Regions from separate parts of the Pseudomonas sp. MONT-RG-20F-20-E-7-02 genome, predicted to be linked through region 2. Evidence: riboswitches for the same ligand, from Rfam matches in the RefSeq annotation. Region 2 holds a riboswitch; each other region holds the start of a gene.

Region 1 (10,228 bases), 310 kb from region 2:
TTGATCGCGCTCAAACGCCAGGCGCGCCGGGTCTTCAAGCATCAGCAGATTGGTCAGCCACAGCGTCAGGCAATCCACCAGCAGGCAGCGCTCGGCGGATGCGTTTTCGCGCAACACGCGCGCGAGCTCGACCGGCTCTTCGACCAGCCCCCAGTGCTCGGGACGGCGCTGACGATGCAGCGCGACGCGCTCGTTCATCTCGCCGTCCAGCGGTTGGCTGGTGGCAATGTAGATGACATCCAGGCCGCTCTCACTGGCAAGCCTTTCGGCGAGCCGACTCTTGCCGGAACGGGCACCGCCGAGGATCAGTTGATACATGGGAAGGCACCTTTATCGGCCGGCCGAAAGTTTGAGGCGAACACTGTCCAGTGTGGGAGCGGGCTTGCTCGCGAATGCGGTGTGTCAGTTACAAATGAGCTGACTGAACCACCGCATTCGCGAGCAAGCCCGCTCCCACATTTAAGGTGTGGTGCATCAGATGAATAGGGGTTGGCTGGCAGGCCGCCATCGCAGGCAAGCCAGCTCCCACAGAAAGGCAGATTGGCTTTTGATCTAGCTTTTGATCTGGCTGTAGATCTGGCTTTTGATTTTGATCTCAGGCGCCCCGTTAAACCACGCTGGCCGAGCGCAGGCTTGAATCCGTGGGTAACCCGGCAGGACGCCGGGTTAGCCGCGCTGGGCCAAGGATGGCCCATCGCGGCGGCCCACGGATTCAAGCCTGCGTTCGGGCACACCGAGCCTGAGCGAGGTGCCGAGTGGTGGGGCGAGGACTTTTTGCTTACTTTTTGGTCCCTCAAAAAGTGAGCCGCTGTAAGAGCGGAACCATAGGTGGCCGTGACCCAAGGAATGGATATATACACCGCCCCACCGCCATCGCAGGCAAGCCAGCTCCCACAGAGGAATCGGATATACACCGTCAGATCCCGCACAGCTTACGCAGCAAATCGGTGTCCAGATGGTTCTCCACAAGGTCCGCCAACCGCTCGATATCGCGCTCGCGCAAGGCGTGGTAATCCACCTCTTGCACGTCTTGCAACCCAGCCCAACGCAGCAACGCACTGCACGCCGCCGGGGTCTCGAACAGGCCATGCAGATAGGTGCCAAGAATCTGGCCGTCTTCACTCTGGGCGCCGTCAGTGCGGCCGTCATCGAGCAGCACGGCGGCGCGCGACAAGGCATTGCCTGCGGTCACACCCGCATGGATTTCATAGCCGCTGACCTCCGCGTCCTCGAGCAACAAGCGCCCACGCACATTGCGCAACTGCTTTTCTTGTTCCAGCGTCGTACTGAATGCCAGCAAGCCCAAGCCTTCACTCGACCCGGCAGGCCCTTCCAGCCCAAGCGGGTCGTGCACGTGTTCACCGAGCATCTGCAACCCGCCGCAAATCCCCAGCACCTTGCCGCCATAGCGCAAGTGCCGGGCCACTGCCGTGTCCCAGCCGTTGGCGCGCAGGTAGGCCAAATCACTGCGTACACTTTTCGAGCCGGGCAGAATGATCAGGTCAGCGGCCGGAATCGCCTGGCCGGGCCCGACAAACTGCAGGTCGACCTGCGGATGCAGGCGCAGGGGGTCGAAATCCGTGTGGTTGCTGATGCGCGGCAACACCGGCACCACCACCTTGAGCACTTGCGCGGCCTTGTCGATCTGGCGCTGGTCGATGCCGTCTTCGGCCTCCAGGTGCAGGTCCATCACATAGGGCAACACGCCGACCACCGGTTTGCCAGTGCGCGCTTCCAGCCAATCGAGCCCTGGCTGCAGCAAGGCGATATCGCCGCGAAACCGGTTGATGATGAACCCCTTGACCCGCGCCTGCTCCGTCGGCGAGAGCAATTCGAGGGTGCCGACCAGATGGGCAAACACACCACCACGATTGATATCGGCGATCAGCAGCACCGAGCAATCCACCGTCTCGGCGAAGCCCATATTGGCGATGTCGTTGGCGCGCAGGTTGATCTCCGCCGGGGAGCCTGCGCCTTCCACCATCACCACCGGGTAGGCCGCGCTCAACCGCGCGTGGGAGGCCAGCACCGCTTGCATCGCGATGGCTTTGTAGTCGTGATAGGCCACGGCGTTCATGCTGGTGACGGCACGGCCGTGGATGATCACCTGGGAACCGGTGTCACTGTTGGGCTTGAGCAGCACCGGGTTCATGTCGGTGTGCGGCGCCAGGTTGGCGGCCTGGGCCTGTACCGCCTGGGCGCGGCCGATCTCGCCGCCTTCAGCGGTGACGGCGCTGTTGAGCGCCATGTTCTGCGGTTTGAATGGCACTACGGCGATGCCCTGACGCACCAGCCAGCGGCACAACGCAGTCACCAGGGTGCTTTTGCCCGCGTCGGAGGTGGTGCCTTGCACCATCAGCGTACTCATACAGCGTCCTTGTAGGCGGCCAGGGCTTGATCGAGGCGCAACCAATCCGCCTCCGTGTCGGGCAGGCCAAAACGCAGGCTGCTGTCGTGAATAAACAGGCGCAGCAGGATGCCGCGCTGGGCCATGAATTCGTGCATGCGCTCGGCGTGCGGCGTGATCAGCCACTGGAACAACGCGCAGCCACCGTGAGGCTGAAAGCCATGGCGCTCAAGCAGGTCAAACAAGCGCTGGCCGGCGTCGATACAACGCTCTCGCTGTTGCACATGCCCCGCCGTATCGCGCAGGCACACCTGGCCAAGCACCCGCGTCGGCCCACTGACGGCCCAAGGGCCGAGCTGTTCGGCGAGCAACTTGAGCAGCTTGCGTTCCGCCAGCACAAAGCCCAGGCGCACGCCGGCCAGGCCAAAGAATTTGCCGAACGAGCGCAACACAATCAGGCCGACTTGATGGGCCTGGCTGGCCAGGCTCAATTGCGGCGTCACGTCCATAAACGCTTCGTCCACCACCAGCCAGCCGCCGCGCTGGGCCAGCCGCGCGTGCCAGTCCAGCAGGCGTTGCGGGCTCAGGCTGAGGCCGGTGGGGTTGTTCGGATTGACCACCACCAGCACGTCGAGGCCGTCGAGAAAGAAGTCGACTTCCTGCTCCTGCACTTCGCGCACCACGTAACCGGCGCGGCGCCAGGCTTCGGCGTGTTCGGCATAACACGGCGACAACACGCCGACCTTGCCGGAGCGGCGCAGGCGCGGCAGCAATTGAATTGCCGCCTGGGAACCCGCCACCGGCAATACGTGGGCGGCGCCGTAGTACTCGCTGGCGGCCTTTTCCAGGCCGTCATCGGTTTCAGGCAACCGCGCCCAGGCCCGCAGCGGGATCTCGGGGATCGGCCACGGCCAGGGCGCGAGGCCACTGGACAAATCAAGCCAGTCCGCCTCGGCAATCCCGTACTGAATCACGGCCTTACGCAGCCGGCCACCGTGCTCAAGCATAAAATTGCGCCCCCGCGCAGAGGATCAACAGCCATAACCATACGCCGCGCTGCACCAGTTGCCAGCCACGGTCGATGGCGTCGGCGTCTGCCGCCGGGCCTTCGCCCAGTTGCGGACGCTGATGCAGCTCACCGTGATAGATCGCCGCGCCGCCCAGTTCAACGCCCAATGCGCCCGCACCCGCCGCCATGACCGGCCCGGCGTTGGGGCTGTCCCATGTCGGGCCCTGGGTGCGCCAGCATTTAAGCGCCAGGCGAGTTTTGCCGAGCACGGCGTAGGTCAATGCCACCAGGCGTGCAGGAATGTAGTTGAGTACATCGTCGATTTTTGCCGCCGCCCAGCCAAAGCGCTCGAAGCGCTCGTTGCGATAGCCCCACATGGCGTCGAGGGTGTTGCTCAGGCGGTAAAGCACCACGCCCGGCACACCGGCGACGACAAACCAGAAAATGGCGGCAAATACGGCGTCGCTGCCGTTCTCCAATACCGACTCGGTCGCCGCGCGCGCGACTTCGGTGCGGTCCAGCTCGCTGGTCTGGCGGCTGACCAGATAACTCACGCGCTTGCGTGCCTCATCCAGATCATCGCCACGCAGGGCCTGGGCCACCGGAATCACATGCTCGCCGAGACTGCGCATGCCCAACGCCAGGTACAGCGCCAGAATCTCCAGGACCCAGCCGATATACGGCGCCCATGACAGTGCAGTCGCCAGCAGGGTCAGCGGCACCACCGCGATAAACCACGCGGTCACGCCGTGGCTGCGCCAACCGCGCCCGCCCGTGTTGAAGCGTTGCTCGATGCGCCCGGCAAAATTGCCGAACGCCACCAGCGGATGCCAGCGCCTGGGCTCGCCCAGCAGCGCATCCAGCGCCACCGCAGCGACACACAGCAAGGCCACACTCATTGACTCACTCCCCACACATTCTCATACAACATGTCACTCAGCGGCCGTGGTTCGGTCCAGCCTTCGAGTTGCAACATCGGTGCCGAGTAGAACTCCGCCACCGGCCCGAGGCATAACACCGCCAGGGGTTTTGCGCCGGGCGGCAAGCCCAGCAGGTCGGCCAGGGCTTGCGGTTCGAACAGCGAAACCCAGCCCATCCCAACGCCCTCGACGCGGGCGGCCAGCCACAGATTCTGAATCGCACAGGACAGCGACGCCATGTCCATTTCCGGCAAGGTGCGGCGGCCAAAAATATGGCGCTCGCGATCATCCATCAGCGCGGCGACCAGCACCTCGGCGCAGTCGTGGATGCCTTCGACCTTGAGCTTCATGAACTCATCGGAGCGCTCCCCCAGGGCTTCGGCGGTGCGTACGCGCTCTTCTTCCACCAATTGCTGGATTTGGCCGCGCAGGGCACGGTCGCTGATGCGGATGAATCGCCAGGGCTGCATCAAGCCGACGCTGGGCGCCTGGTGCGCGGCCTGGAGCAGGCGTTGCAGCAGTTCGGGGGCGACGCTGCCGCCGGTGAAGTGGCGCATGTCGCGGCGTTCGGCGATGGCGCGGTAGACGGCCTGGCGGTCGGCTTGGGGGAAGGCGTTGTCTGTCATGGCTTGTTGGCGGGCAAGTCGAATCGTCGCACCGCCGCTCCCACATTTTGATTTGCGAACGCTGTCGATGTGGGAGCTGGCTTGCCTGCGATAGCACTCTCAAGGCTAGGCGCAAACAATGCAGCCACCGCCGCCGGGTTGGAGGGGAAGTAAAAGTGCACGTAGGAGGCCGTCATCCGCCCCTGCCGGTAAACCGCCTCGGCACCGCGCCCGCCATTCGGGCTCAGGCCACGGGCAATCGGCTGCCACTCGGTGCTGGTCAGGGAATGGTGATAGGTATGCCCGCGCAGCACGCCTTCCGGCAACTCTACGCTTTGCAGGGCCAGCGCCGCGAGTTTCTTTTGCATCACCGCATCGCCCTGCAGCAGGCCAACCAGCTCGGCGCGGGTGCCGTCAACATCGGTGAGCGAGTCCAGCAGGTAGAGCATGCCGCCACATTCGGCGAGCAGCGGTTTACCGGCGGCGTGGTGCGCGCGGATAGCGTTGAGCATCGGGGTATTTTCCGACAGCGCCTGGTGATGCAGTTCCGGGTAACCACCGGGCAAATAGAGGCTGTCGGCGTCAGGCAATTCGTGATCATGGATCGGCGAGAAGAAGTGCAACTCGGCGCCCATCGCGCGCAGCAGGTCGAGGCTGGCGCCATAGGTGAAGGCGAAGGCTTCGTCGCGGGCCACGGCGATGCGCACGCCTGCCAACAGCGGCTCGGCTTCGATTACCTCAGGCGCGGCGAAGGTTACCGGCGGCGGCAAGGCGACTTCGCAACTGCTGCCCAAGGCTTGGGCGGCGGCATCCAGGCGCACGTCGAGGTCATTCAGTTCGCTGGCTTGCACCAGGCCCAGATGGCGGCTGGGCAGCTCGATTCCGGTTTCACGCGACAGCGCGCCATACCAGCGCAGGCCTTCGGTGAGGCTGCCTTCCAGCAGTTGCGCATGGCGCAGGGTGCCGACACGGTTGGCCAGCACGCCGGCGAACGGCAGGTCCGGCTGGTAGCGCGCCAGGCCCAACGCCAGTGCACCAAAGGTCTGGGCCATGGCGGTGCCATCGATGACGCCGAGTACCGGCACGCCGAAGTGCCGCGCCAGGTCGGCGCTGGAGGGCGTGCCGTCGAACAGGCCCATCACGCCCTCGATCAGGATCAGGTCGGCCTCGCCCGCCGCTTCCCAGAGCAAACGCCGACTCTCCTGCTCGCCGACCATCCACATGTCCAACTGATACACCGGCGCACCGCTGGCGCGTTCGTGAATCATCGGGTCGAGAAAGTCCGGCCCGCATTTGAACACGCGCACCTTGCGCCCCAGGTTGCGGTGCAAACGCGCCAACGCGGCGGTGACGGTGGTTTTGCCCTGGCCGGACGCCGGAGCGGCGATCAGTACGGCCGGGCAATGACGGGGCTGATTCAAAGTTCGACGCCCTTCTGTGCCTTGATACCGGCCTGGAATGCGTGCTTGAGCATGCCCATTTCGGTGACGGTGTCGCCCATTTCGATCAGCTCGGGCTTGGCGCCACGGCCGGTGACCACCACGTGCTGCATCGGCGGACGGGCTTGCAGGTCGCTGAGTACTTGGTCGAGGTCGAGGTAACCGTGCTTGAGGGCGATGTTCAGCTCATCCAGGACCACCAGGCCAATGGAGGGGTCTTGCAGCATTGCGCGGGACACCGCCCAGGCGGCTTCGGCGGCGGCGATGTCGCGCTGGCGGTCCTGGGTTTCCCAGGTAAAGCCTTCGCCCATCACATGGAAGCGCACTTGCTCGGGAAAGCGGCGGAAGAACAACTCCTCGCCGGTGCTGTTACGCCCCTTGATGAACTGCACCACGCCGCATTGCATGCCGTGGCCCATGGCGCGAGCAAGCATGCCAAACGCCGAGCTGCTTTTGCCTTTGCCGTTGCCGGTCAATACCAGCAGCAAGCCGCATTCGTTCGGGGAGTTGGCGATGCGCTCGTCGATCACGGCTTTTTTGCGCAGCATGCGCGCCAGGTGGCGTTCGTCGCGGTCGGGGGAATCAGTCATGGCAGCTCTCCGTTGGGGCTGGACAAAAACGGCGGGCAGGAAAAAGAAAAAACAGACAGCCAAGCATCGCCCACCGTGATGCTGTTGGATGATCCAGGCCGGTCTCCGGACTCATGAGTGGCGTTCTCTTGATAGAAAACAGGCCAACGGCGCGCCTTCCCATATCGCGTGGATACAGTGGCAAAAGGCACCGTCTTGACTCATTTACCGTTGCGGGGGCAGCGCCGGAATCGCGGCAGCACTGTGTACAAGTGCGCTCGCTCACCGGCTTCCCTGTTTCACTCTGTCGGCACACGGCCACAGAGCACCTGGAACAAGCCGCGAAGGTTAGTGGGTTGGGGGTGGAGCGTCAATTAAAGCTGGCCTTGCACTTGAACCATCCGACTGCCGCGCTTCTCTACCCTTACAGGTATTAAGGAGAAAACCATGCACAAAACCAGACTCGCCTTACTGATCATGCTCGCCGGCACCCTCGCCGCCTGCGGCGAAAGCTCTACCTTGCAGGTCTCCGACGGCACCGGGCCTTCGCCCAAGCTGCCGGAGCCGAATAAAACCCTGATCCCCACGGTGAACATCGCCCCGGCAATTGGCTGGCCCGACGGCGCGAAGCCGACAGCGGCCTCCGGCACTCAGGTCGCGGCGTTTGCTGAAGGCCTGGACCACCCGCGCTGGCTGTATGTATTGCCCAACGGTGATGTGCTGGTGGCGGAAACCAACGCGCCGCCCAAGCCGGATGATGCCAAGGGCGTTCGTGGCTGGGTCATGGAGAAAGTCATGGGCCGCGCCGGCGCCGCTGTGCCGAGCCCGAACCGTATCACCCTGCTGCGTGATGCCGATCACGATGGTGTAGCCGAAACCCGTACCGTGTTCCTGGAGAACCTCAACTCTCCGTTCGGCATGACGCTGGTCGGTAACGACCTGTATGTGGCCGACTCGGACAAGCTGTTGCGCTTCCCCTATCAGCCGGGCGAAACCGCGATCAAGGCAGCCGGCACCACGGTGGTCGACTTGCCGGGCGGTAGCATCAACCACCACTGGACCAAAAACGTGGTGGCCAGCAAGGACGGCAGCAAGTTGTATGTGAGCGTCGGCTCCAACAGCAACGTCGGCGAGAACGGCCTGGCGGCGGAAGAAGGTCGCGCGGCGATCTGGGAAGTCGACCGCACTACCGGCAAGCACCGCATTTTTGCCTCAGGCCTGCGCAACCCGAACGGCATGGCCTGGGAACCGCAGAGTGGCAAGCTGTGGACGGCGGTGAATGAACGCGACGAGATCGGCAGCGACCTGGTGCCGGACTACATTACCTCGGTCAAGGATGGGGCCTTCTATGGCTGGCCGTTCAGTTACTACGGGCAGCACGTGGATGTACGCGTTTCTCCGCAAAACCCGGACCTGGTCGCCAAGGCGATTGCGCCGGACTACGCGGTGGGGCCGCACACAGCATCACTGGGCCTGACCTTTGCCGAAGGCAGCAAACTCCCGGCGCAGTTCAGCAATGGCGCATTTATCGGTCAGCACGGTTCGTGGAACCGCAAGCCGCACAGTGGCTACAAGGTGATCTTCGTGCCGTTCGAGGGTGGCCAGCCTAAAGGCCAGCCGGTGGATGTGCTGACCGGGTTCCTCGACAAAGACGAGAAAGCCATGGGCCGGCCAGTGGGCGTGGTGATTGATCAGCAGGGGGATTTGCTGGTGGCCGATGATGTGGGGAATAAGGTGTGGCGGGTGTCGGCCGCCAAATAGCCGATCTCGAATACACCACAAACCAATGTGGGAGCTGGCTTTTGTGGGAGCTGGCTTGCCTGCGATTGCATCACCTAGGTCCAATTTGAAGACTGAGGTGCCTGCATCGCGGGCAAGCCCGGCTCCCACAAAGGCCCAGCTCCCACATTCTTATTTCTGCTGAGCCTTAAGGGTTGCGCGCCAGATTCGCTGGCAGCACGCGCTTGGCGCTCAAATAGGCATTCTGCCAATAGGCCTTGGACAGCGTATCCAGCTTCACGGTGCCGCCGGTTTGCGGCGCATGCACAAAGCGGCCTTCGCCGACATAGATCCCCGCGTGGCTGACCTGTGAACCGCCGCCGGTAGCGAAGAACAGCAAGTCACCGGTCTGCAGGTTCGCTTCGCTGACGTCCTGGGCACGCATCACGATCAGTTCACGGGTGGTGCGCGGCAAAGAGATGCCCGCCGCGTCACGGTAGACAAAACCAATCAAGCCACTGCAGTCAAAGCCCGAGTCCGGCGTGTTGCCGCCCCAGCGATAAGGCGTGCCGACCAAGCCCAGCGCACGGAATAGCACGTCTTCTGCCGCAGGCGAGAAGCTTTGGGTGGAATAATTGAACACCGGCTTAGGCTTGACGGCGACGGGCGCAGGCGGCGGTGGACGGCTTGCGCAGGCGCTGAGGAGCGCGGCACAAACAAGCAGAATGAGGCGGGCTGAGGTCGACATGGGCAGAACAATCCTGGTCTGGATGCGGCTTTCGCTGCCGAACGCTGAAAACCAGAACGCGCAAGCAAAGCTCGCGCGAACGGATTACAACAATGTCCAGGGATTCTAGCGCTTACACGTCAAACTTCAAGTATCACTTTAACTTTACTTACTGGCGGTAACCGTAGTCGGGGCCATGGCGAGTGCGCGCTTGGCTTCGATGAAGGTTTTGCTCCAGTAGCTGTCGCCCAGGTTGTCGACTCGAACACCACCACTGCGGCGGCTGCTGGAGTGGATAAACTGGTTATCGCCCAAGTAGATACCTGCGTGGCTTACGCGACCACGGCCAGCCGTACTAAAGAAAAGCAGATCACCGGGCTTGAGGTTGTTGCGTGCGACCAACGGTGCATCCACGTTGATCATTTCGCGGGTCGAGCGAGGCAAATTCATGCCGGCTTCTTCGCGAAACAGGTAGCCGATGAAGCCGCTGCAGTCGAAACCGGCCTCAGAAGTGCCGCCGAAACGGTAACGCGTACCGATCAGGGACATGCCGCGTTCAAGGATGCTGTCGGCCAGAACTGGAAGCTGGTAAGGCTTGCTGCCGGCGAAGGCGGCCAGTTCCTTCTCGGTTGCCACCTCTTCCTCATAAACAGTGGAAGACTGTGATGCAACGAATTTTGCCTGGGACTGTTGTGCCGGTTTTTGCTGCTCAGCCACGTTTTGAGTGTGGGTGGCGCAACCAAACAACAGGGTAACGAGTGCGAGAGGCACGAGGGGTGCGAAGCGATTTAGCATGGGCACGACCGTGGCTGATATGTAAAGAAGTCGAGACTATGCCCACTATCACATCGATTTGCAAATTCAATCGTGATCTATGTGACTTCTTGTTTGAA
Region 2 (10,228 bases):
CTGCGGCTGGACCTGATCACCGGGCTTATCCTGTTGCCTTACCTGGCGTGGCTGAGTGTCGCGGCGGCGTTGAATTTTTCGATTTTACGGAATAACCGCTGATGGCCCACACCCCTTGGCCTGCCAGCGCGCCTGAGCTGGCGCAGATGCGCGCGTTCAACAAAAAGCTCGCGTGGCTGCCGCGCTTTAAGGTCCGCAACCGCGTCACGCCGCGTGTGATCCAGGCGCTGCTGCGGGTCAGTCAAACGCTCAAAAAAGCGCCTGTGGCCGAGACTCGGCAGGTGGGCGCAGTGCCCGTGCGCATCCTGCGGCCGCAAGGCCAGCCCAAGGGCGTGGTGTTGGATATCCACGGCGGCGGCTGGGTGATCGGCAATGCGCAGATGGATGATGACCTCAACCTGGGCATGGTGCGCGCCTGTGAGGTGGCGGTGGTATCGGTGGATTATCGGCTGGCGGTCGACACCCCGATTGAAGGCCTGATGGACGACTGCCTGGCGGCGGCGCGTTGGTTGCTGAGTGCCGATGAGTTTGCCGGCTTGCCGGTGTTCATCGTCGGTGAATCGGCGGGCGGGCACTTGGCGGCCGCGACCTTGCTGGCGCTCAAACAATGGCCGGATTTGCTTGAACGGGTGAGCGGCGCGGTGTTGTATTACGGCGTTTACGATTTGGCCGGCACGCCGAGCGTGCGCACCGCCGGGCCGGACACCTTGCTGCTCGATGGCCCGGGAATGGTCACGGCGTTGCAAATGCTGACGCCAGGGCTGAGTGACGAACAACGGCGGCAGCCGCCGCTGTCGCCGTTGTATGGCGACTTCAGCGGGTTGCCGCCGGCGTTGATGTTTGTGGGCGAGTTGGACCCGCTGAAAGATGACACGCTGCAGCTCGCTGAGCGATGGGGCGGGGTGGCTGAGGTTGAAACCTACCTGCTAGCGGATTCCGCCCATGGGTTTATTCATTTTCCGGTGGCGATGGCGCAGGCGGTGCTTAACCATAGCCGAGCGTGGATCACGGCGCACATCAAGGCGTCGGCAACCCCAGCCGATCGTCACCGTGGCGTCGCCGCACGGGAACTTAAAAACTGATCGATCAGTCAGGTTAATCAGCTGCTTCCCTTTGATCACAAGGACGCCACCATGCGCGAATACACGCTGAATTACCTGTTCAACGACGAGCCTCGCACCCATGTTTTTGAACTCAAACAGTCTGAATTGCCGTTGCATGAGGCGGCAATGCACCTGCTGCAATTGCATTTCGGCGATGCGGAGAATGGGTTGATCCTGCCTGCTGCGGATGCGACACCCGCTGAGATTTTGGAGCAGGCAGAGGTGGTGGGGATAACCCGGATCAAGGTCCTGTGAGCCAACGCCCCATCCTCCAGGCGGTTACCGTCGCCGACATCCCTGACGTGTTGGCCTTCCTACTGCAGGCGCGTGCCGAGTTGTTTCCCAAGCTCAGTGCCACAGGCATGCCCGCCGACCTGGCGCAGTTTGCAGCCACCTACCTTGAGGGTGACGGGCAATGCTTGATCGCCCGCGCTGAAGGCCAGATCGTGGCCGCCATCGGCTATTTGCCCTATGACGGTCGTTTCCCGCAATTGGATTACCGAGGGCTTAAAACGGTGGAGGTGGTCCGCCTGTTTGTACGCCCGGCCTTTCGGCGCTTTGGCCTGGCGGGCGAGTTGTACCGCGCGCTGGAGATCAAGGCACGGGCGGATGGCGTGGAGGTGGTTTACCTGCACACCCATCCGTTTCTGGCGGGGGCGATTGATTTCTGGCTTCGACAGGGGTTTGAGATTGTCGACATCGAAGCCGATCCGGTGTGGCGCACCACGCATATGCACCGGTCTCTATAGCGCGCCGCAGTCCGAATGTAGGAGCTGGCTTGCCTGCGATGGCGGTGGATCAGTGGCCTATCCTGAGCTGACACACCGCCATCGCAGGCAAGCCAGCTCCCACAGTTGGAACAGCCTCATTCAAGTTGTCAGTTGGAGCGCAGCCGCAGGATCTGCGCACCATCGAACGGGTCCGTCAGGTAATGCGCCTGCACACCGAACGTTTCCTGCAAGCGTCTGGGCGTCAACACGTCCATCGGCTTGCCCAGCGCCACCAAACGTCCGCGATCCAACACGGCCAGGCGGTCACAGGTCAGCGCCTGGTTAAGGTCATGCAGGGCGATCAAGGTGGTCACCGGCAACGCCTGTACGCCCTTCAGGATCGCCAGTTGGTGCTGGATATCCAGGTGATTGGTCGGCTCATCCAGCAGCAAAATCTGCGGCCGTTGCGCCAGGGCGCGGGCGATGTGCACGCGTTGGCGCTCACCGCCGGAGAGGCTGCGCCAGGCGCGTTTGCCCAGGTGGGTGGCGTCCACATCGTGCAGCGCCTGGTTGACGATGGTGTCATCTGCGCTGGACCACGGGCTCAAGGCCGACAGCCACGGCGTACGGCCCAGCGCCACGGCGTCGAATACGCGGATCGCGTCATCGGTGTCGGCTTGCTGCTCCACCACCGCCAGCTGTTGCGCAATGGTGCGGCGCGACAGTTCGCCCAGGCGCTGGCCGCCGAGTCGCACTTCGCCGCTGCCAGGCGCACGCAAACCCGCGAGCAGCTTGAGCAGGGTGGACTTGCCGGAGCCGTTCGGGCCGACGATGCCCAAGGTTTCGCCCAACTGCACTTCAAGGTGAATATCGCGTAGCAGCTCGACGTCGCGCACCTTGAAGCCCAGGCCCGTGCAACTCAGCACCGTCATCGCGCGTTCCTCCGGCCAATCAAAATCAACGCAAACACGGGCGCGCCCACCAATGCCGTGACCACACCGACCGGAATCACTTGGCCTTTGATCAAGGTGCGCGACAGCACATCGGCGGCAATCAAAAACAGCGCGCCGCCCAACGCACTGGCCGGCAGCAACCGCGAGTGGGCGGTGCCGACCAGCAGGCGCACGGCGTGGGGAATCACCAGCCCGACAAAGCCGATAGAGCCGACAATCGACACCATCACCGCCGTCACCAGCGCCGCGCAGCCCACCAATACAAACTGCACACGCCGCACCGGGATGCCCAGCGACGCCGCCGAGTCGGTGCCAAAGGTAAACGCATCCAGCGCACGCCGGTGCCACAAACACACCGCCAGCCCGGCGACCGCCACCGGCACCGCCAGCCACACCGACGGCCAGCGCACGCCGCTGAGGTTGCCCAGCAGCCAGAACAGGATGCCGCGCGCCTGTTCGGAACTGGCCGACTTGGTGATCAGGAACGCGGTCAACGCATTGAACAACTGCGAGCCGGCGATGCCCGCCAGGATGATCTGCCCGGTGCCGCTGGACGAACCGCTGGCGCGTGCCAGCAAAATCACCAGCGCAAAGGCCGCCATGGCCCCGACAAACGCGCCGGCCGACAGCGAAATCAGCCCGCCGCCCACGCCGATCAACGCCACCAACACCGCGCCGGTCGAGGCGCCGGCACTGATGCCCAGCAGGTACGGGTCGGCCAACGGGTTGCGCAACAACGACTGCAAAATCACCCCGCAGGTCGCCAGCCCGGCACCGCACGCAGCGGCGACCAGGGCGCGGGTCAGTCGGTAGTTCCACACCACGCCTGCATCGATCGGGTCCAGCACGTAACCGGCGCCCCATAGTTTGTTGGCGAGCACCTGCAACACCACGTGTGGCTCGATGGCGGTTTCGCCGATGGCCACGCCGGCGAGCACGGCGAGCAACAGCAGCGCGAGGGCGAGTAGGGTGCGGGTCATTTGCGCAGGTCGTAGCCGTCGATGGCGCCGGCCAGTTGTTCCAGGCCATCGAACATGCGCAGGCTGGCTTGCAGCGCCAGGGCGTCAATAATGATGATGCGGTTGTTCTTCACCGCGTCCATGTTGCGCGTCACCGGGTCGCTGCGCAGGAAGGCGAGTTTCTTTTCATGGTCGTCGGCCGGGTAGCGGCGGCGGTCCATGCGCGCGATCACCAGGAAGGTCGGGTTGGCCTTGGCGATGGTTTCCCAGCCGACGGCGGGCCACTCTTCATCGGACTGCACCACGTTGTGCAGGCCCAGGGTTTGGAGCATGAATTCGGGAATGCCCTTGTGGCCGGCCACGTAGGGGTCACTGGCCATTTCGGCGCTGGAGAACCACACCAATGCGCTGGCTTGCTTGAGGCCTTTGCCTTGTGCGGTGGCGACAGACTTGGCCAGGCGCGCCTTGAGTTCGTCGTTCAATTGTTGGCCGCGCGCTTGCACGTCGAAGATCTCGGCCAGTTGGCTGATGCTCTTGTAAATGGTTTCGATGTGAAACGGTTCCAGCCGCGTGCCGTCGGCGCCCACCAGATTGTCCTTGCCTTCACAGTCGGAGGGCAGCACGTAGGTGGGAATCTTCAATTCTTGAAACTGCTCGCGGGTGCCGACCACGCCTTGTGGGCCGACCACCCATTCCAGCTCGGCGGCCACCAGTTGCGGGCGTTTGGCGATGACGGCTTCAAAGCTCGGCTCGTTGTCGGCCAGGCGCTCGATGCGGTCGTTCTGCGCCTTGAACGGCGGCAACACGCTGTTGAACCACAGCGAGGTGCCGACCACGGTGTTGCCCACACCCAAGGCGTAAAGCATCTCGGTGGCGGCCTGGCCAATAGTCACGCTGCGCGCGGGCGCCTGCTCAAAGGTCTGTGTGGTGCCGCAGTTCTGCACCGTCAGCGGGTAATGCGTCGGCGTGGCGTGGGCCAGGGCACAGAAGCCGAGGCTGGCGATCAGGGCGGTAACGCGTGGCAGCATGGGGCAGTCTCCAGGTGAACCGTACGTGAAAACAGGGGAGGTACGGCGCGGAAATACACCCACGAACGCTGCAGTCTTGCAGGGCACGGATGGCCTTCCCGGACACCCCGCCGGTTAGTGGTTTTGCTTGGCCGGCAGGTCTCCTGACTGATGCGTCGTCGCCACGCTCCGGCCTTCCCGGGCAATGCCCAGTGGCGATGTGGAGCAGGCTCAGCACCTACAGTTGCGGGGGCAGTTTCGATTGGCGCAATGGGCCGCGCTTCGAATTCCCTATTAGTCCCGTGTGGGAACCGGCGCGGTATGGTAGTCGATCGTGGCGGGCAGGGGGAGCGCATTTGGCCAGTTGCTTCACAGGGGGCTCTATCTCACGAGAGAGGGTGTACCATCAATCTCTTTCCATCAGATATTAGTCAGACATGCCCACGCTTAGCGAAGAGAGCCGCCGGATCGTAGCTTCTCTGGCGCACCGTGTTGGTCCGCACGCTGACACTGCAAGCATTACCGAGGCGATTGTTTCGATTTTGCAGGATATGGGCGCAGCACTTACGCCCATCATTGGCCAGCAGGGCGTTGCCGCGCTGTACCGCCGCAGCTTCCATCTGTGCGTCTCTACCCATCCACGCCTGGCCGCCACCTTCGACAGTGTGCCGGCCGCGATGGATTTGCTTGCCCTCAAATCCGTACTCGTCGAGCAGAACGAAACCGATGCGCTGTTTTTCGGTGAGGTGTTGCTGACTACCCTCTACGAGCTTCTGACCACGCTGATCGGGCCTTCACTCACCGCACGTCTGCTGGTTGACGTGTGGCAGCCTTCTTCGAGCGACACCTCTTCGCAGGAAATTTCGCCATGAGCACCAAAGTGACTATCAACCGTCTGGCCACCGGTGTGCCAGGACTGGACGAGGTCCTGGGCGGTGGCCTGCCGGAGTTTTCGTTCAACCTCATCGCCGGCCCACCAGGCTGTGGCAAAACCACGCTGGCGCACCAGATGATGTTTGCCCTGGCCACGCCAGAACGCCCGGCGCTGTTCTTTACCGTACTCGGTGAGCCGCCGCTGAAGATGCTGCGTTACCAGCAGCAATTCGATTTTTTCGACAACGATGCGATCAACCAGTCGATCCGCTATATCAACCTGGCCGACGACACCCTGGCCGGGGATTTGGACGAAGTGTTAAGGCGTATCGTCAGCGAGGTGGAGGTACATTCGCCGTCGCTGGTGTTTGTCGACTCGTTCCGCTCCGTGGTGCTGGCCAGCCAGACCCAGCACAACCCCAACAACAACCTGCCGCAGTTCATCCAGCAGTTGGGCATGTTGATGACCACCTGGCAGGCGACGACCTTCCTGATCGGCGAATATTTCACCGAAACCGACACCAACCCGATTTTCACGGTGGCCGATGGCCTGATCTGGCTGCGCCAAAGCGTCGAGCGCAACTCGATGGTGCGCAAGATGGAAATCATGAAGATGCGCGGCCAGCCGACGTTGCCGGGGCTGCACACCTTCCGAATTGCCACCTCGGGAATCAAGGTGTTCCCGCCGGCCGCGCTCAATCGCGCCATTGAAGCGCCGTCGACGTTCCCGATCACGCGCCTGAAAATGGGCGTGCCGGCACTCGATGAGATGCTCGGCGGCGGCCTGCCGCGCGGCTATTCGCTGCTGGTGGCCGGGCCGTCGGGGTCGGGCAAGAGCATCCTGGCGGCGACTTTCCTGGCGGAAGGTGCACGCAATGGTGAAACCGGGGTGATTGCGGTGTTCGAGCAACGGCCCAACCATTCACAAAACCCCAAGCTGGCCGATTTGATCAAGAGTGGTCAGGTTGGGCTGGTGGACAGCCGCGCGCCGGACTTGTCCATCGACGAAATCGTGCAGTTGCTGCTCGGCGAGATCAGCCGTTTGAATGCCACTCGCGTGGTGATTGATTCGCTGTCGGGCTTTGAACTGGCGCTGGCGCCTACCTTCCGTGCGGACTTTCGCGAATCGCTGTCGCGCATGGTCACCGCGCTGACGTCTGCCGGTGTGAGTGTATTGATGACCTCGGAGCTGGAAGACCGTTATACCGACTTGCGTTTCAGCCCTTACGGCACGGCGTTTTTGACCGATGCGATCATCGTGCAGCGGTACATCGAAGTCGAGAGCCGTTTGCTGCGCATCATGGCGGTGGTCAAGGTGCGTGCCAGTGCCCACTCCGATCAGTTGCGCCAGTACCACATCGACGATAACGGCCTGCAGATTCGCGAGATGTTGCCGGAACAGGAAGGGCTGCTGGGCGGGCGACCGACCAAGCAGGTGTCGCTGGGAGACAAACATGTGTGAGCCCTGCTCATGAGCGAAACCGGCGGCAACAACGAAAGTGAGCTGACCACTGCTGCTCACGAACTGTTCCTGCTTGGGCAAAAAACCGTTGAGGCGCGTGCCGTGCTCGCCGCGCTGCAACAGCAACTGACGGATGCCAGCAGCCGCCTGGTGGATACCCAGCACGTTGAGCAGGTGATCGAGGCCAACCAGCAATTGGTGCTGGCGATCCTCCTCGCGCAATCGGACGCCGCCAGCCCGCCGCGCCTGGAAGAGCAACGTTTGTACCAGGAGCTGCGCGAGGCAAATGCGCAGTTGGTGATCGCCGCACTCAGCGCTCAAGACCTGCAGGCGACGGCCGAGCGCGCGCTGGATCAGCAGAAAAGCATCCTGGCGATGGTGGCCCATGAGCTGCGCAACCCCTTGACGCCGATCAGCATGATCGCCGAGCGCATGGTGCGCCTGCCGAGTGACCAGCTGCCGCGCATGCGTGAGCTGATCGAAGGCCAGGTGCAGCATATCTCGCAGTTGGTGGACGACTTGCTGGACGTGTCCCGCGTCAGCACCGGCAAGCTGCGTATCCAGCGACGCGATGTGGACATGTTGCAGATCCTCAGAAGCGCCATTGATGCGTGCGGCCCGGTGATGAGGGCGAAAAAGCAGCAGTTCGATGCGCACCTGCCTGACGGCCAATTGATGCTCAGTGGTGACCCCGGGCGCCTTGCGCAAATTCTGCATAACTTGCTGGCCAACGCCGCCAAGTACACGCCGGTAGGCGGCCGCATTGTGCTGTCGGTCAGTGCCGGGGATGAGCTGAGGATCAGTATTTGTGACAACGGCATCGGCGTCTCGGCCAAGGCGCTGCCGCTGATCTTTGACCCGTATGTGCAGGATGAACACGCGATCGGCTTCAACGGCTCGGGGCTGGGCATCGGCTTGACGGTGGTGCGAGAGTTAGTTGAAGCCCACGGCGGCAAGGTTACGGCCAATAGCGCAGGCAAGGGCAAGGGCAGCGAGTTTGTGGTGACGTTGCCGTTGCTGAGCGCCTAGTTTTCCACCGGTAAAGTCATGGTGGATTAAACGCCAGGCAGCCTCGGTCAAAGGTGGGAGCTGGCTTGCCTGCGATTGCATCACCTCAGTACAGCTGATTGACCGAGCTGTCAGCATCGCAGGCAAGCCAGCTCCCACAGGGGCTGGGAGCCTATTTACTTGCGATCCAGCCACACCGTCTGCGCGTTGCAGAATTCCCGCACACCAAAGTGCGACAGCTCCCGACCGAACCCACTCTTTTTCACACCGCCAAACGCCACCCGAGGGTCGGACACGCTGAAGGCGTTGACGAAGATCCCGCCGGTTTCCAGCCTGTTGGCAATCTCCCGTGCCTTGGCCGCGTCGGTGGTGAAGATGCTGGCGGTCAGGCCGAACTCGCTGTCGTTGGCCAGGGCCACGGCGTGGTCGGCATCGCGGGCGGTGATGATCGAGGCCACGGGGCCGAACAGTTCCTGTTTGAACGAGGTCATCTGGTCGGTGACGTTGGCCAGCACGGTCGGCTCATAGTAGTTGCCGACGCCAGGTACTTTATTGCCGCCCAGCAGCAGGGTTGCGCCTTCTTCCAACGTGGCCTGGACCTGGCCGTGCAGCTCGTCGCGCAGGTCGAAGCGGGCCATCGGGCCGACGTAGGTGCTGGTCGAGGTCGGGTCGCCCATCACCAATGCGCGGCTGGCTTCAAGGAATTTAGCGGTGAAGGCTTCCACCACGCCTTCTTCGATGATCAGGCGCTTGGCCGCAGCGCAGACTTGGCCGCTGTTCTGGAAACGCCCGATCACGGCGGCTTGCACGGCAGCGTCGAGGTCAGCGTCGTTGAGCACGATAAACGGGTCGGAACCGCCCAGTTCCAGTACGCATTTCTTCAGCGCGGCACCGGCCTGGGAGCCGATGGCGATGCCGGCGCGTACGCTGCCGGTCAGCGTGACGGCGGCGATGCGCGGGTCGGCGATCGCCTTGGAGACGCCGTCGTTGGTGACGTTGACCACTTCAAAAATGCCGTCGGCGAAACCGGCTTTGTGGAACGCTTGCTGGATGAGGTAGGCGCTGCCCATCACGTTGGGGGCATGTTTGAGCACGTAGGTGTTACCGGCCAGCAAGGTCGGCACGGCACCGCGCAGCACTTGCCACACCGGGAAATTCCACGGCATGACCGCAAAGATCGGGCCCAGCGGGCGGTATTCGATCTGGGCGCTGCCGTTATCCACCAGCGTCGGTTCCGGGGCGAGCATGGCCGGGCCGTGGGCGGCATACCATTCGCTGAGTTGCGCGCATTTTTCGATTTCGGCACGGGCCTGGGCGATGGGCTTGCCCATTTCCAGGGTAATCATCTGCGCCATATCTTCGGCTTGGTCACGCAGGGCACCGGCCAGGGCCAGCAGCCATTCGGCACGCTGGCTGACCGGCTGGCGGCGCCAGGTGCGGAAGGCAGCGGTGGCGCGGTTGAGGGCCGCGTCCAATTGCGCCTCGGTTTCGTAGGGGTAGCTGGCAACCGTTTCGCCGTTGGCGGGGTTGATCGACAGGGCGTGGGTCTGGTGAGAAATAGCGTTCATGGCACCGTCCGGCTGAATGAGTGGAATGGGTTCAGCCTACGGGGATGCATGTTTTCTGGAAACTGAATAATATTAAGCAATACATTCTCAAATTGAGAATGATTAGTGTGAGATCGTTCCCACGCTCTGCGTGGGAATGCCGCCCTTGGCGCTCTGCGCCTGACGTTGGCGCAAGGCTGTGACGCAGAGCGTCACAAGATGCGTTCCCACGCGGAGCGTGGGAACGATCACATTGGAGAATGATTTGGACCTGGTGCAGTTGGAAATCTTCAAGGCCGTTGCCGAGCAAGGCAGCATCAGCGCCGCCGCGCAGTTGATTCATCGCGTGCCGTCGAACCTGACCACGCGTATCAAGCAACTCGAGCAGGACTTGGGCGTGGAGCTGTTTATCCGCGAGAAGAGCCGCCTGCGCCTGTCGCCGGCCGGGTGGAATTTCCTCGGTTATGCGCGGCGTATTCTCGACTTGGTGCAAGAGGCCCGCGCAACGGTGGCCGGAGAGGAGCCCCAGGGCGCGTTTGCGCTGGGGTCGCTGGAGAGCACGGCGGCGGTGCGCATTCCTGCGTTACTGGCGGCGTATAACCAGAA
Region 3 (10,228 bases), on a different contig from region 2:
GCACCCAATACGCCGAGACTTGCATCGCCTACTGCAAGCCCGGGGAAGAGAAGCCTGAAGACACCGCCCTGGGGCTGAAAAGCTTCACCGCGTACATCGACAACTTCAGCGAAGCCTTCCTCGACGACGCCGTGGTCGACTACGCCACCGACCGCATGGGCGGCCAGTTGACCATCAAGGCGCCCAACGCCAAGGTGCCGAACGTCAACGCCGACAGCCCGGTCAACGAGCGCATCAACTACTATCTGCAAACCGAGATCAACCCAGGGTTGGCCAGCCACGGCGGCCAGGTCAGCCTGATCGACGTGGTCGAAGACGGTATCGCCGTCCTCAAGTTCGGCGGCGGCTGCCAAGGCTGCGGCCAGGCGGACGTGACCCTGCGCGAAGGCATCGAGCGCACCCTGCTCGAGCGCATTCCCGAGCTCAAGGGCGTACGTGACGTGACTGACCACACGCAGAAAGAAAACGCCTACTACTGAGTAAGGTGTTCGCTGCGAACAAAAAAACGGCGCCCCGTGAGCGCCGTTTTTTATGCTTTAAATTCAGTGCCTTGCGCGGTATTCCTGCCAAACAGGATCAACTGTGGGAGCTGGCTTGCCTGCGATAGCGATAAGCCAGCCAAGAGAATTACCGACTGACACATCGCCATCGCAGGCAAGCCAGCTCCCACATTCAGGGGCGATAGAGGTGCGCGTGGCCTGCACGGTACAGCGAGGATTCACTGAAGCTATCATTCGCCAGCACGCGCCCGACCACAATCAGCGCCGTCCGCCGAAAACCTTTAGCCGCGACCTTCTCGGCTATATCACTCAGCGTACCCACCACCCAATCCTGATCCGGCCACGTCGCCCGGTGCACCACGGCAATCGGGCAGTCTGCGCCGTAATGCGGCAGCAGCTCGGCGACGATCTTGTCCAGGTGGTTGACGCCCAAGTGAATCGCCATGGTCGTGCCGTGGCGCGCCAGGCTGTCGAAGTCTTCACCGGCCGGCATGCTGGTTTTATCCGCATAGCGGGTCAGGATCACGCTTTGCGCGATATCCGGCAGGGTCAGCTCCGTCTCCAGCAACGCCGCACACGCCGCCACCGCCGTGACGCCCGGGATGATCTGGAACGGTATGCCCAACTCGCGCAAATAACGAATCTGCTCGCCAATCGCGCCATACAGGCTTGGGTCACCGGAGTGCACGCGCGCAACGTCCTGGCCCTTGGCGTGGGCGGCCTGGATCAGCTCAATGATCTGTTCCAGGTGCAATTCGGCGCTGTTGACCACCTGTTCCGCCTGATGACCTTCCAACACTGCTGCCGGCACCAAGGAACCGGCGTAGATGATCACCGGGCAACTGCGGATCAGCCGCTGACCTTTGACGGTGATCAATTCCGGGTCGCCGGGGCCTGCGCCGATGAAGTAGACGGTCATGGGGAATTCCTGTTGAAAAACGGGCGAGCATGAAAATTGCTCATGATCGAGAAGGGCGATTATCGGGTTTTTAGTCGGCGCAGGCTAATGCAAAGGTGGCCTGGGCGACTTTTTTGCGCGTGATCAGCAGGCGGGCAGGGCCATGGCAGAGCTGTTCCGCCAGGGCCAGTGCGGCGCTCTCGGCGACGCCATAACAGCCGGTGTGAGCAAACGCGAGCGCGGATTTGTGGCTCAGGCGCGGTTCAAACACGGCCAATTGCGTGGCGCTGAAACACTGCAATGGCAAGTTCAACACCTGCGCCAGGGCGAGCAGCCCCGGTTCATCTCGCTTGCGGTCGATACTGGCCAGCGCAGTAATGCGCTGGCGCTCGATGCCGCCCTCGGCGAGGGCAGCGTCAAACAGGCCCAGCAGGGTGTGAACATCACAGCCGCGCTGGCAGCCCATGCCGACCACCAAGGTCATGCCGAGTAGTGAGTGTCACGGTTGCGGCGGAACAGCCAGGCGCTGATCAGGCCCAAGGCCAGCCAGAAGGCGACATTGGTCAATTGCGAGGCGATTTTGAATTGCGCTTCCAAGGCTTCCGGGGCCAGCATCGAATGCACTTCAGGCTGCGGCGCGCCAATCACATGGGGCACGGCCAGGATCGCCACGCCGAGGATTTTCAGCAGCCAGTTGCGACCGAACACCAACAGCGCAATACCGGCAGCCGTGGAACCTGCGGTGCCGATCCACCAGATCTGCCGCTGTGCCAGGTCGGCGGCAGCGGTGCCCGGCAATTCCGGTGGCAGGCCCAGGGTCGGTGCCAGCACAAACGTCGCGTAACCGGCCAGGCCCCACAGCAACCCTTGAGCCGTGCGGGTTGGCGCGCGCAAGGTGTAGAGGCCGGCCAGCATCAGGGCGAAACCGACCGCCACCACCAGGTTACCGCCGGTGGTGGACAGCACCCGCTGCCAGCCGTCTTCAGGTTCCCAGGCTTGGGCATCGTGGGTGTGGGCAGCGGCGCCATCAGCGTGTGCATGGGGCACGACTTCGGCGGCGGCGGGGGCATTCTCATAGGTTTCCGCCTGCAAAATCAGCGGGGCGACCCAGAAGCTTTGCAGCAGAGTCAGCAGCAGGGCGGCCAGCAAGCCGGTGAAACCTGCGGTTTGGGCGATACGCTTGATCATGTCGGCAGGTCTCAGTGGCACGGGAACGCGGCGCTGTGGCGGGTATCGTGGGCGGCGTTGTGCACTGCCTCGATGTGCGAGAAGCCGGCGAAATACACCAGGCACGCGCCGAGGATCGACGCGCCGATGGCGGCGGTCAGGCGTTGGCTCAAGGTGGCGGTGCTGCTGGTGGCGTGCGAGGTGCTGCTGATGATCGACATGGCGCGTCCCTTCAGGGTGTCAGGGTGAAACGAGCGCATGAAAACCCCGCGAGCCAGGCACGCAGAGTCTGAACAGCGCCCGCCCACCGCGGGTTTGTTATGTGATTTTTCGGGCCGGTCTCCGGGCTTGCGAGGGACGCTGGGTCTTGAAAACATCGCCTTCCCATGCCGTAAAAGGCACAGTGGATCTGACGTTTCACTCGCTTACCGTTGCGGGGGCAGCACCGGACTCGTCACGCAGGCATGACTCACCGGTTTCCCGTTTCACCCTGTGAAGGGCACCCGAAACAAGATGTGTAGGAGAGCATGGGCGGGGGATAGGCGTCAAATAGAGGTTTGCGGCTCTCGACATTCGGGAGCCGCTGTCGGCCAACGGGGTGAATCGATCAGTCTGGGTAACGGGATTGGGGAGAGCTGTGCATGCGTGTGTACTCAACGTTGCGCAGATCGAAGCGCTGATCTTGTGTGCCTGCGAACCCCAAAAAGCCTACGCCGATATCCAACCGGTCCAGCAACTCTGTGCGCTTGAGCAGTTCCTGAGCGACCCCCCGCGCCTGCGGACTAAATTTTTGGGCGCTTGGCAGTTCACCGGCGGCTTCTCGCAACTCGGTGAAGTTCACATATGTGTCGCCGCCGCCGTACTCATTGAAATTTTTGCCAACCAGGGTGATCAGTGCTTGATCGCTCAGGTATTGGAAGTTACCTGTTTCAGTTGCGAGATCGTCTCGACTGACTTTACCGTCCTTACCGCTGGTGAAGTCCAACTGCTGGAACAGGTCTTTACGCTTCAATACTTCCTGGGCGATCTCGATCTGCGTTTGTGTGGGGGGCACCCCGTTCAGCGGTAGTCCATCTGCCACTCGCTGGAGGGACGCTTTGGTAATAGTCTCGCCGAAGCGCGGGTCGATCATGGCATCAAAATAGGTTTGCAGCGCTTGCGCCAGTTCCCGTGGCTGGAGTTGGCTAATAGGCTCTCTCCAAATTGCAGTTGTTGGCGCTGCTTGTTGGGTGAGGGGAGAGACGGGCAAATGTGAATTGACAGAGGGGGAGATTGAGAGCGACATGATTATTTCCATTTTAGGGTGAGTGTCGCTTCTATGTGCCCATTGCATTGATTGCGTTCCGGGTGCATTCCGTTGAAAAGATTTGGAAGTATTTCAACCCGCTTGGCGGCGAGCGTCCCGGTCCGTGTATCAATCAACATTGACCCGTTTCCCTGCACTGCGTAGCCTTGCACCTTCGAGGTTCTTCGGCCCACGCCGAAGCTAAGAAGGGAACGCGGTCCAAGCCGCGGCTGCCCCCGCAACTGTGAAGGGTTCAACTGACTGCCACGCCACTGCCAATACGGCGGGAAGGCGCAGCCAGCGCCGGTCGCAAGACCCGCAAGCCCCAAGCCAGGAGACCTGCCTCGCAACCGATTTTCCAATTCAACCGGGCGGGGTGATCCGGTGACGAAATCCGCTTCTGCGCGCCGCCGCAGGGCCCCTCGTCCCGTATGCCCGCCCCAAAGGGCATCCGATGAAAACACTGGCCAAACTCCCCGTCACCATCGTTACCGGCTTTCTCGGCTCGGGCAAAACCACCTTGCTGCGCCATATGCTCGACAACGCCCAGGGCCGTCGCATCGCCGTGATCGTCAACGAATTCGGCGAGCTGGGCATCGACGGTGAAATCCTCAAGCAGTGCTCCATCGGTTGCACCGAAGAAGAAGCCAACGGCCGCGTCTACGAACTGGCCAACGGCTGCCTGTGCTGCACCGTGCAGGAAGAGTTCTTCCCGGTCATGCGCGAACTGGTTGCCCGTCGCGGTGACCTCGACCATATCCTCATCGAAACCTCCGGCCTGGCCCTGCCTAAACCGCTGGTTCAAGCCTTCCAGTGGCCGGAAATCCGCAGCGCCTGCACCGTGGACGCGGTCATCACCGTGGTCGACAGCCCGGCTGTGGCCGCCGGCACCTTCGCCGCCTTCCCGGACCAGGTCGACGCCCAGCGCAAACTCGACCCGAACCTGGACCACGAGTCGCCGCTGCACGAGCTGTTCGCCGACCAACTGGCCAGCGCCGACCTGGTGATCCTCAACAAATCCGACCTGATCAGCCCTGAAGACCTGGCCCGCGTGCGCCTGGAAGTCGCCCAAGAACTGCCGCCAGCGGTGAAGATCATCGAAGCCAGCAGCGGCCGCCTGCCACTGGACGTGCTGATCGGCCTGGGCGCCGGCTCCGAAGAGCACATCGACGGCCGCCACAGCCATCACGATCATCACCATGACGGTGACGACGATGATCACGATCACGATGCCTTCGACTCCATCTCCATCGACCTGCCTCAAGCTGACGAAGCCCTGCTGCTCGACGCCCTGACTCAACTGGTGGTGCAGCACGGCATCCTGCGCGTCAAAGGTTTCGCCGCGATCCCGAACAAGCCGATGCGCCTGTTGATCCAGGGCGTGGGCACGCGGTTCGACAAACACTTCGACCGTGCCTGGGGCGCCGACGAAGCGCGCATCACGCGCCTGGTGCTGATCGGCCAGGAGCTGGATGCGGTGGGCCTCGAAGCGCAACTGCGCGCCGCCCTCAGCGTTTAACCCATGCACCTGCTCAGGACCCAGCCCGGTGGTTTTGTCTCCGACGACAATATTGCCGACTTAGGCCAAACCCCCGCTGAACTGGTGATCCTGTGCAGCGGCGACTCCAGCCTGGCGCTGCTCGCCGAGGCGGCCCAACAGCTGCCCGACGATTACCCAAGTTTTCGCCTGGCCAACCCGATGCAGGTGCAAAACCATGCCTCGGTCGACCTGTACGTCGATGAGGTATTGCGCCACGCCAGGGTCATCCTGATTTCGCTGCACGGCGGCATCGGTTATTGGCGCTACGGCATCGAGCGCCTGGTGGAGTTGGCCGAGCGCGGCGTGCAACTGATCCTGGTGCCCGGCGATGACCGCCCGGACCCGGAACTCAGCCGTCTGAGTACCGTGGGCGAGGAGGCGCGCGACCGCCTCTGGCACTTCCTGCGCCAAGGCGGCCTGGGCAACGCACTGGATTTTTATCGCTGCCTGGCCAGCACCTGCTTGGGCCGCGATTACGCCTGGGCCGAGCCGCAAACCCTGCCGCGCACCGCGATTTACCACCCGCACAACGCCAACGCTCGACTGAACGATTGGCAGGCGGACTGGAATGCCGACTGGCCCGTGGCAGCGGTGCTGTTCTACCGCTCGCACTTGCAGGCGGCCAATACCGGTTTTATCGACGTGTTCTGCCAGCGCTTGCAGGCAGCGGGCCTTAACCCGTTGCCGATGGCGGTGGCCAGTTTGAAAGAGCCCGGCTGCCTCGCGGTGGTCGAGGACCTGTTGGATGACGTGCAGGCGGCGGTGATCCTGAACACCACCGGCTTTGCCCAATCCAGCCCCGAAGCGCCGCATTTGCGCCCGTTTCGCCGCAATATCCCGGTGATCCAGGCGATTTGCGCCCAGGACAACCAGCCCGGCTGGGAAGCCAGCGAACAAGGCCTCGGCCCGCGCGACTTGGCAATGCACATTGCCTTGCCGGAGCTGGATGGGCGCATTATCAGCCGCCCGATCAGCTTCAAGGACCTGGCCTGGCGCAGTGAACGCAGCCAATCCGACGTGGTGTGCTACCGCGCCGCGCCCGAACGCATGGATTTCGTTGCCGAGCTGGCGCGGCGCTGGGTCGAACTGGCGCGGGTGCCGAATGCGCAAAAACGCATCGCACTGATCCTCGCCAACTACCCGACCCGCGACGGCCGTATCGGCAACGGCGTGGGCCTGGACACGCCGGCGGCGGCGCTGAATATCCTGCGCGCGCTGCACGCTGAAGGTTACCCGGTGCCCACGGAGTTGCCCGACAGCGGCACCGCCCTGATCCATGAACTGCTCGGCGGCGTGACCAACGACCTCGACAGCCTTGACCTGCGCCCCTGCCATCAAAGCCTTGGCATGGACGACTACGAGGCGATGTTCCAGCGCCTGCCCGAAGCCAATCGCCAAGCCGTGTTGGCGCGCTGGGGCAGCCCGCACAACGACCCGATGTGCCGCGACGGCCGCATGATGATCGCCGGCCTGCGCCTGGGCCTGACCTTCGTCGGCATCCAGCCGGCACGCGGTTATCAGGTCGACCACAGTGCGGTGTACCACGACCCGGACCTGGTGCCGCCCCACGGCTACCTGGCGTTTTACTTCTGGCTGCGCCACACCTATGGCGCCCACGGTGTGATCCACGTGGGCAAACACGGCAACCTTGAATGGCTGCCGGGCAAAGGCGTGGGCCTGTCGGAAAACTGCTGGCCCGATGCACTGCTGGGGCCGCTGCCGAATATCTACCCGTTTATCGTCAACGACCCGGGCGAGGGCGCCCAGGCCAAACGCCGCACCCAGGCGGTGATCATCGACCACTTGATGCCGCCGCTGACCCGCGCCGAAACCTACGGCCCGCTGCGTAACCTGGAGCTGTTGGCGGACGAGTATTACGAGGCGCAACTGCTCGACCCGCGCCGCGCCCTTGAACTGCAAAAAGACATTCTCAAGCTAGTGCGCGAAACCCGTATCGACCAGGAGCTTGAACTCGACAACGACGCCGACGCGGCCGTGTGGTTGCCGCGCCTGGACACTTACCTGTGCGATTTGAAGGAGTCGCAGATCCGCGACGGCCTGCATATCTTTGGCGAGTCGCCCGAAGGCCGTTTGCGCATCGACACCTTGCTGGCCTTGCTGCGCATCCCGCGCGGCGATGGCCGTGGCCCGCAATCGAGCTTGCTGCGGGTGTTGGCCAAGGCCTTCGAGCTGGGCTTCGACCCACTCGATTGCGCCCTGGCCGAACCCTGGACCGGGCGCCGCCCGCAGGTGTTGCAGAACATCGATGCGCAGCTCTGGCGCACGGCGGGCGATACCCGCGAGCGCCTGGAGTTGTATGCCGCGCGCTTGATCGAGCAGGCGTTGGAAGGGCCGATTGAACAGCTGGAAGAGCCGGGCTGGCACGACGTGAAGTCGGTGATCGAGAGCCTGCGCATTGTCGTTGCGCCGCGCCTGGACGCCTGCGGGCCGGCGGAAATGCGCGGGTTGCTGGATGCCTTGAGCGGTCGCTTCGTACCGGCTGGCCCCAGCGGTGCGCCGAGCCGTGGGCGTCTGGATGTGCTGCCCACCGGGCGCAATTTCTTCAGCGTGGATGTGCGCAATTTGCCCACCACCACGGCCTGGCGTATCGGCTTTCAATCCGCCAGCCTGATTCTTGAGCGGCACTTGCAGGATCATGGCGACCACCTGCGCCAGCTCGGCCTGTCGGTGTGGGGCACCGCGACCATGCGCACCGGCGGCGACGATATCGCCCAGGCCATGGCGCTGATGGGCGTGCGCCCGGTGTGGGCCACGGGCAGCCAGCGGGTGGATGACTTCGAGATCCTGCCGATCAGCTTGCTGGACCGGCCGCGCGTTGACGTGACGCTGCGGGTGTCCGGATTTTTCCGTGATGCCTTCGCCAACCTGATCCGCCTGTTCGACGCGGCGGTGCAGGCGGTGGCGGCCCTGGATGAACCGGATGACATGAACCCGCTGGCCGCCAAGGTGCGCAGCGAGCGCGAAGCCCTGCGCCTGTCGGGCCTGGACGAAGACGCCGCCGCCAAACAGGCCGGCTGGCGTATTTTCGGCGCCAAACCGGGGGCGTATGGCGCGGGCGTGCAGGGCGCAATCGACGGGCGCCTGTGGCAGAGTCGCGAGGATTTGGCCGAGGTCTACCTGAACTGGGGCGGCTACGCCTATGGCGGCTCGGATGAAGGCACTGCCGCCCGTGACCAGTTTGCCCAGCGCTTGAGCCAGGTGCAGGCCGTGTTGCAGAACCAGGACAACCGCGAGCACGACCTGCTCGACTCCAACGACTACTATCAATTCCAGGGCGGCATGCTCGCCGCCGTGGAAACCCTGAGTGGCGACAAGGCCGCCAGCTACCATGGCGACCATAGCCAGCCCGACCTGCCGAAGATCCGCACCTTGAAGGAAGAGCTGAACCGGGTGATCCGTTCCCGCGCCGCCAACCCCAAGTGGATCGACGGCGTGAAGCGTCACGGCTATAAAGGTGCGTTCGAGATGGCGGCGACCGTGGACAACCTGTTCGCCTTCGACGCCACCACCGCGCTGATCGACGATCACCAATACGCCTTGCTCGCCGACGCTTACCTGCTCGACCCCGACACCCGCGCCTTTGTGCAGCAGCACAACCCCGCGGCGCTGCGCGACATGACCGAGCGCATGCTCGAAGCTCAGCAACGCGGCCTGTGGCAGGAGCCGGGCGCGTATCGCGAGGCATTGGAAAACCTGTTAATGGACATAGAAGAAGACAGCTGACCGATCGTTCCCACGCTCTGCGTGGGAATGCAGCCCGTGACGCTCTGCGTCACAAGAGCGGACGCAGAGCGTCCAGTAAGGCGTTCCCACGCGGGAGCGTGGGAACGATCCATTTAGAGTTGAATATGACCGACATTCCACATTTCCCGCTGTCCGCCGTGGTCGGCGCCGACGAGTTAAAACTCGCGCTATGCCTGACCGCCATCGACCCCAAAATCGGCGGCGTGCTGATCGAAGGCCCGCGCGGCATGGCCAAGTCCACCCTGGCGCGAGGCCTGGCGGATCTGCTCGCCAGCGGTCAGTTCGTCACCCTGCCGCTGGGCGCCACCGAAGAACGCCTGGTCGGCACCCTGGACCTGGACGCCGCACTGGGCGAAGGCCGTGCGCAATTCTCGCCCGGCGTATTGGCCAAGGCCGATGGCGGCGTGCTGTACGTCGATGAAGTCAATTTGCTGCCCGATCACCTGGTGGACCTGCTGCTGGACGTGGCCGCCAGCGGCACCAACCTGATCGAGCGCGATGGCATTTCCCATCGTCACTCGGCGCGCTTCGTGCTGATCGGCACCATGAACCCGGAGGAGGGCGAGTTACGCCCGCAACTGCTCGACCGCTTCGGTTTTAACGTGGCGTTGAGTGGGCACACCCTGCCTGCCGAGCGTGGGCAAATCATCCGTCGGCGCCTGGATTTTGACACTGACCCGGCCGCGTTTTGCACCCAATGGGCCGAGCAACAAGCCGCCCTGCGCGAGCGCTGCACCCAGGCGCGGGCGCGGCTTGAGAGCATTGAGCTGGATGACCAGGCCTTGGCGCAGATCACCGAGCGCTGTTTCGCCGCTGGCGTCGACGGCTTGCGCGCCGACCTCGTGTGGTTGCGTGGCGCACGCGCCCATGCGGCCTGGCGCGGTGCTGCCGCCATCGCCGAAGAAGACATCGAAGCGGTGGCCGAATTTGCCTTGCGCCACCGCCGCCAAGCGCAAAACCCGCCGTCGAGTCCGCCCAAACAAGGCCAGGCGCCCCAGCCTTCAGACACGTCACCCGGTCAGGGCCAGTGGGGCGACATGCCGGCGCCGGCCTTGCCCACGGGCGCACGCCGC

The links. A riboswitch is a leader RNA that binds a small molecule or an ion and turns the genes downstream of it on or off. The one in region 2 is predicted to bind cobalamin.
Region 1: another riboswitch for cobalamin. It lies ahead of cobO (cob(I)yrinic acid a,c-diamide adenosyltransferase); the one in region 2 lies ahead of L8I05_RS02975 (ABC transporter substrate-binding protein).
Region 3: another riboswitch for cobalamin. It lies ahead of L8I05_RS08825 (CbtB-domain containing protein); the one in region 2 lies ahead of L8I05_RS02975 (ABC transporter substrate-binding protein).

What each region holds. Positions count from the first base shown of each region.
Region 1 is NZ_JAKNQN010000001.1:342,873-353,100, reverse strand. It holds gene cobU (bifunctional adenosylcobinamide kinase/adenosylcobinamide-phosphate guanylyltransferase) at 1-318, opposite strand, end outside; gene L8I05_RS01585 (cobyric acid synthase) at 917-2,368, opposite strand; gene cobD (threonine-phosphate decarboxylase CobD) at 2,365-3,354, opposite strand; gene cbiB (adenosylcobinamide-phosphate synthase CbiB) at 3,347-4,255, opposite strand; gene bluB (5,6-dimethylbenzimidazole synthase) at 4,252-4,902, opposite strand; gene L8I05_RS01565 (cobyrinate a,c-diamide synthase) at 4,899-6,302, opposite strand; gene cobO (cob(I)yrinic acid a,c-diamide adenosyltransferase) at 6,299-6,910, opposite strand; cobalamin riboswitch at 6,989-7,237, opposite strand; gene L8I05_RS01555 (sorbosone dehydrogenase family protein) at 7,337-8,650, shown strand; gene L8I05_RS01550 (C40 family peptidase) at 8,817-9,356, opposite strand; gene L8I05_RS01545 (NlpC/P60 family protein) at 9,501-10,130, opposite strand.
Region 2 is NZ_JAKNQN010000001.1:657,371-667,598, forward strand. It holds gene L8I05_RS02945 (TspO/MBR family protein) at 1-102, shown strand, start outside; gene L8I05_RS02950 (alpha/beta hydrolase) at 102-1,082, shown strand; gene L8I05_RS02955 (hypothetical protein) at 1,134-1,358, shown strand; gene L8I05_RS02960 (GNAT family N-acetyltransferase) at 1,355-1,852, shown strand; gene L8I05_RS02965 (ABC transporter ATP-binding protein) at 1,981-2,745, opposite strand; gene L8I05_RS02970 (iron ABC transporter permease) at 2,742-3,746, opposite strand; gene L8I05_RS02975 (ABC transporter substrate-binding protein) at 3,743-4,753, opposite strand; cobalamin riboswitch at 4,869-5,063, opposite strand; gene L8I05_RS02980 (hypothetical protein) at 5,170-5,604, shown strand; gene L8I05_RS02985 (ATPase domain-containing protein) at 5,601-7,067, shown strand; gene L8I05_RS02990 (HAMP domain-containing sensor histidine kinase) at 7,077-8,096, shown strand; gene L8I05_RS02995 (aldehyde dehydrogenase family protein) at 8,252-9,643, opposite strand; gene L8I05_RS03000 (LysR family transcriptional regulator) at 9,888-10,228, shown strand, end outside.
Region 3 is NZ_JAKNQN010000002.1:835,620-845,847, reverse strand. It holds gene nfuA (Fe-S biogenesis protein NfuA) at 1-479, shown strand, start outside; gene cobM (precorrin-4 C(11)-methyltransferase) at 673-1,419, opposite strand; gene L8I05_RS08835 (cobalamin biosynthesis protein) at 1,490-1,882, opposite strand; gene L8I05_RS08830 (CbtA family protein) at 1,879-2,586, opposite strand; gene L8I05_RS08825 (CbtB-domain containing protein) at 2,598-2,786, opposite strand; cobalamin riboswitch at 2,881-3,087, opposite strand; gene L8I05_RS08820 (hypothetical protein) at 3,173-3,850, opposite strand; cobalamin riboswitch at 4,012-4,212, shown strand; gene cobW (cobalamin biosynthesis protein CobW) at 4,305-5,369, shown strand; gene cobN (cobaltochelatase subunit CobN) at 5,373-9,134, shown strand; gene L8I05_RS08805 (AAA family ATPase) at 9,260-10,228, shown strand, end outside.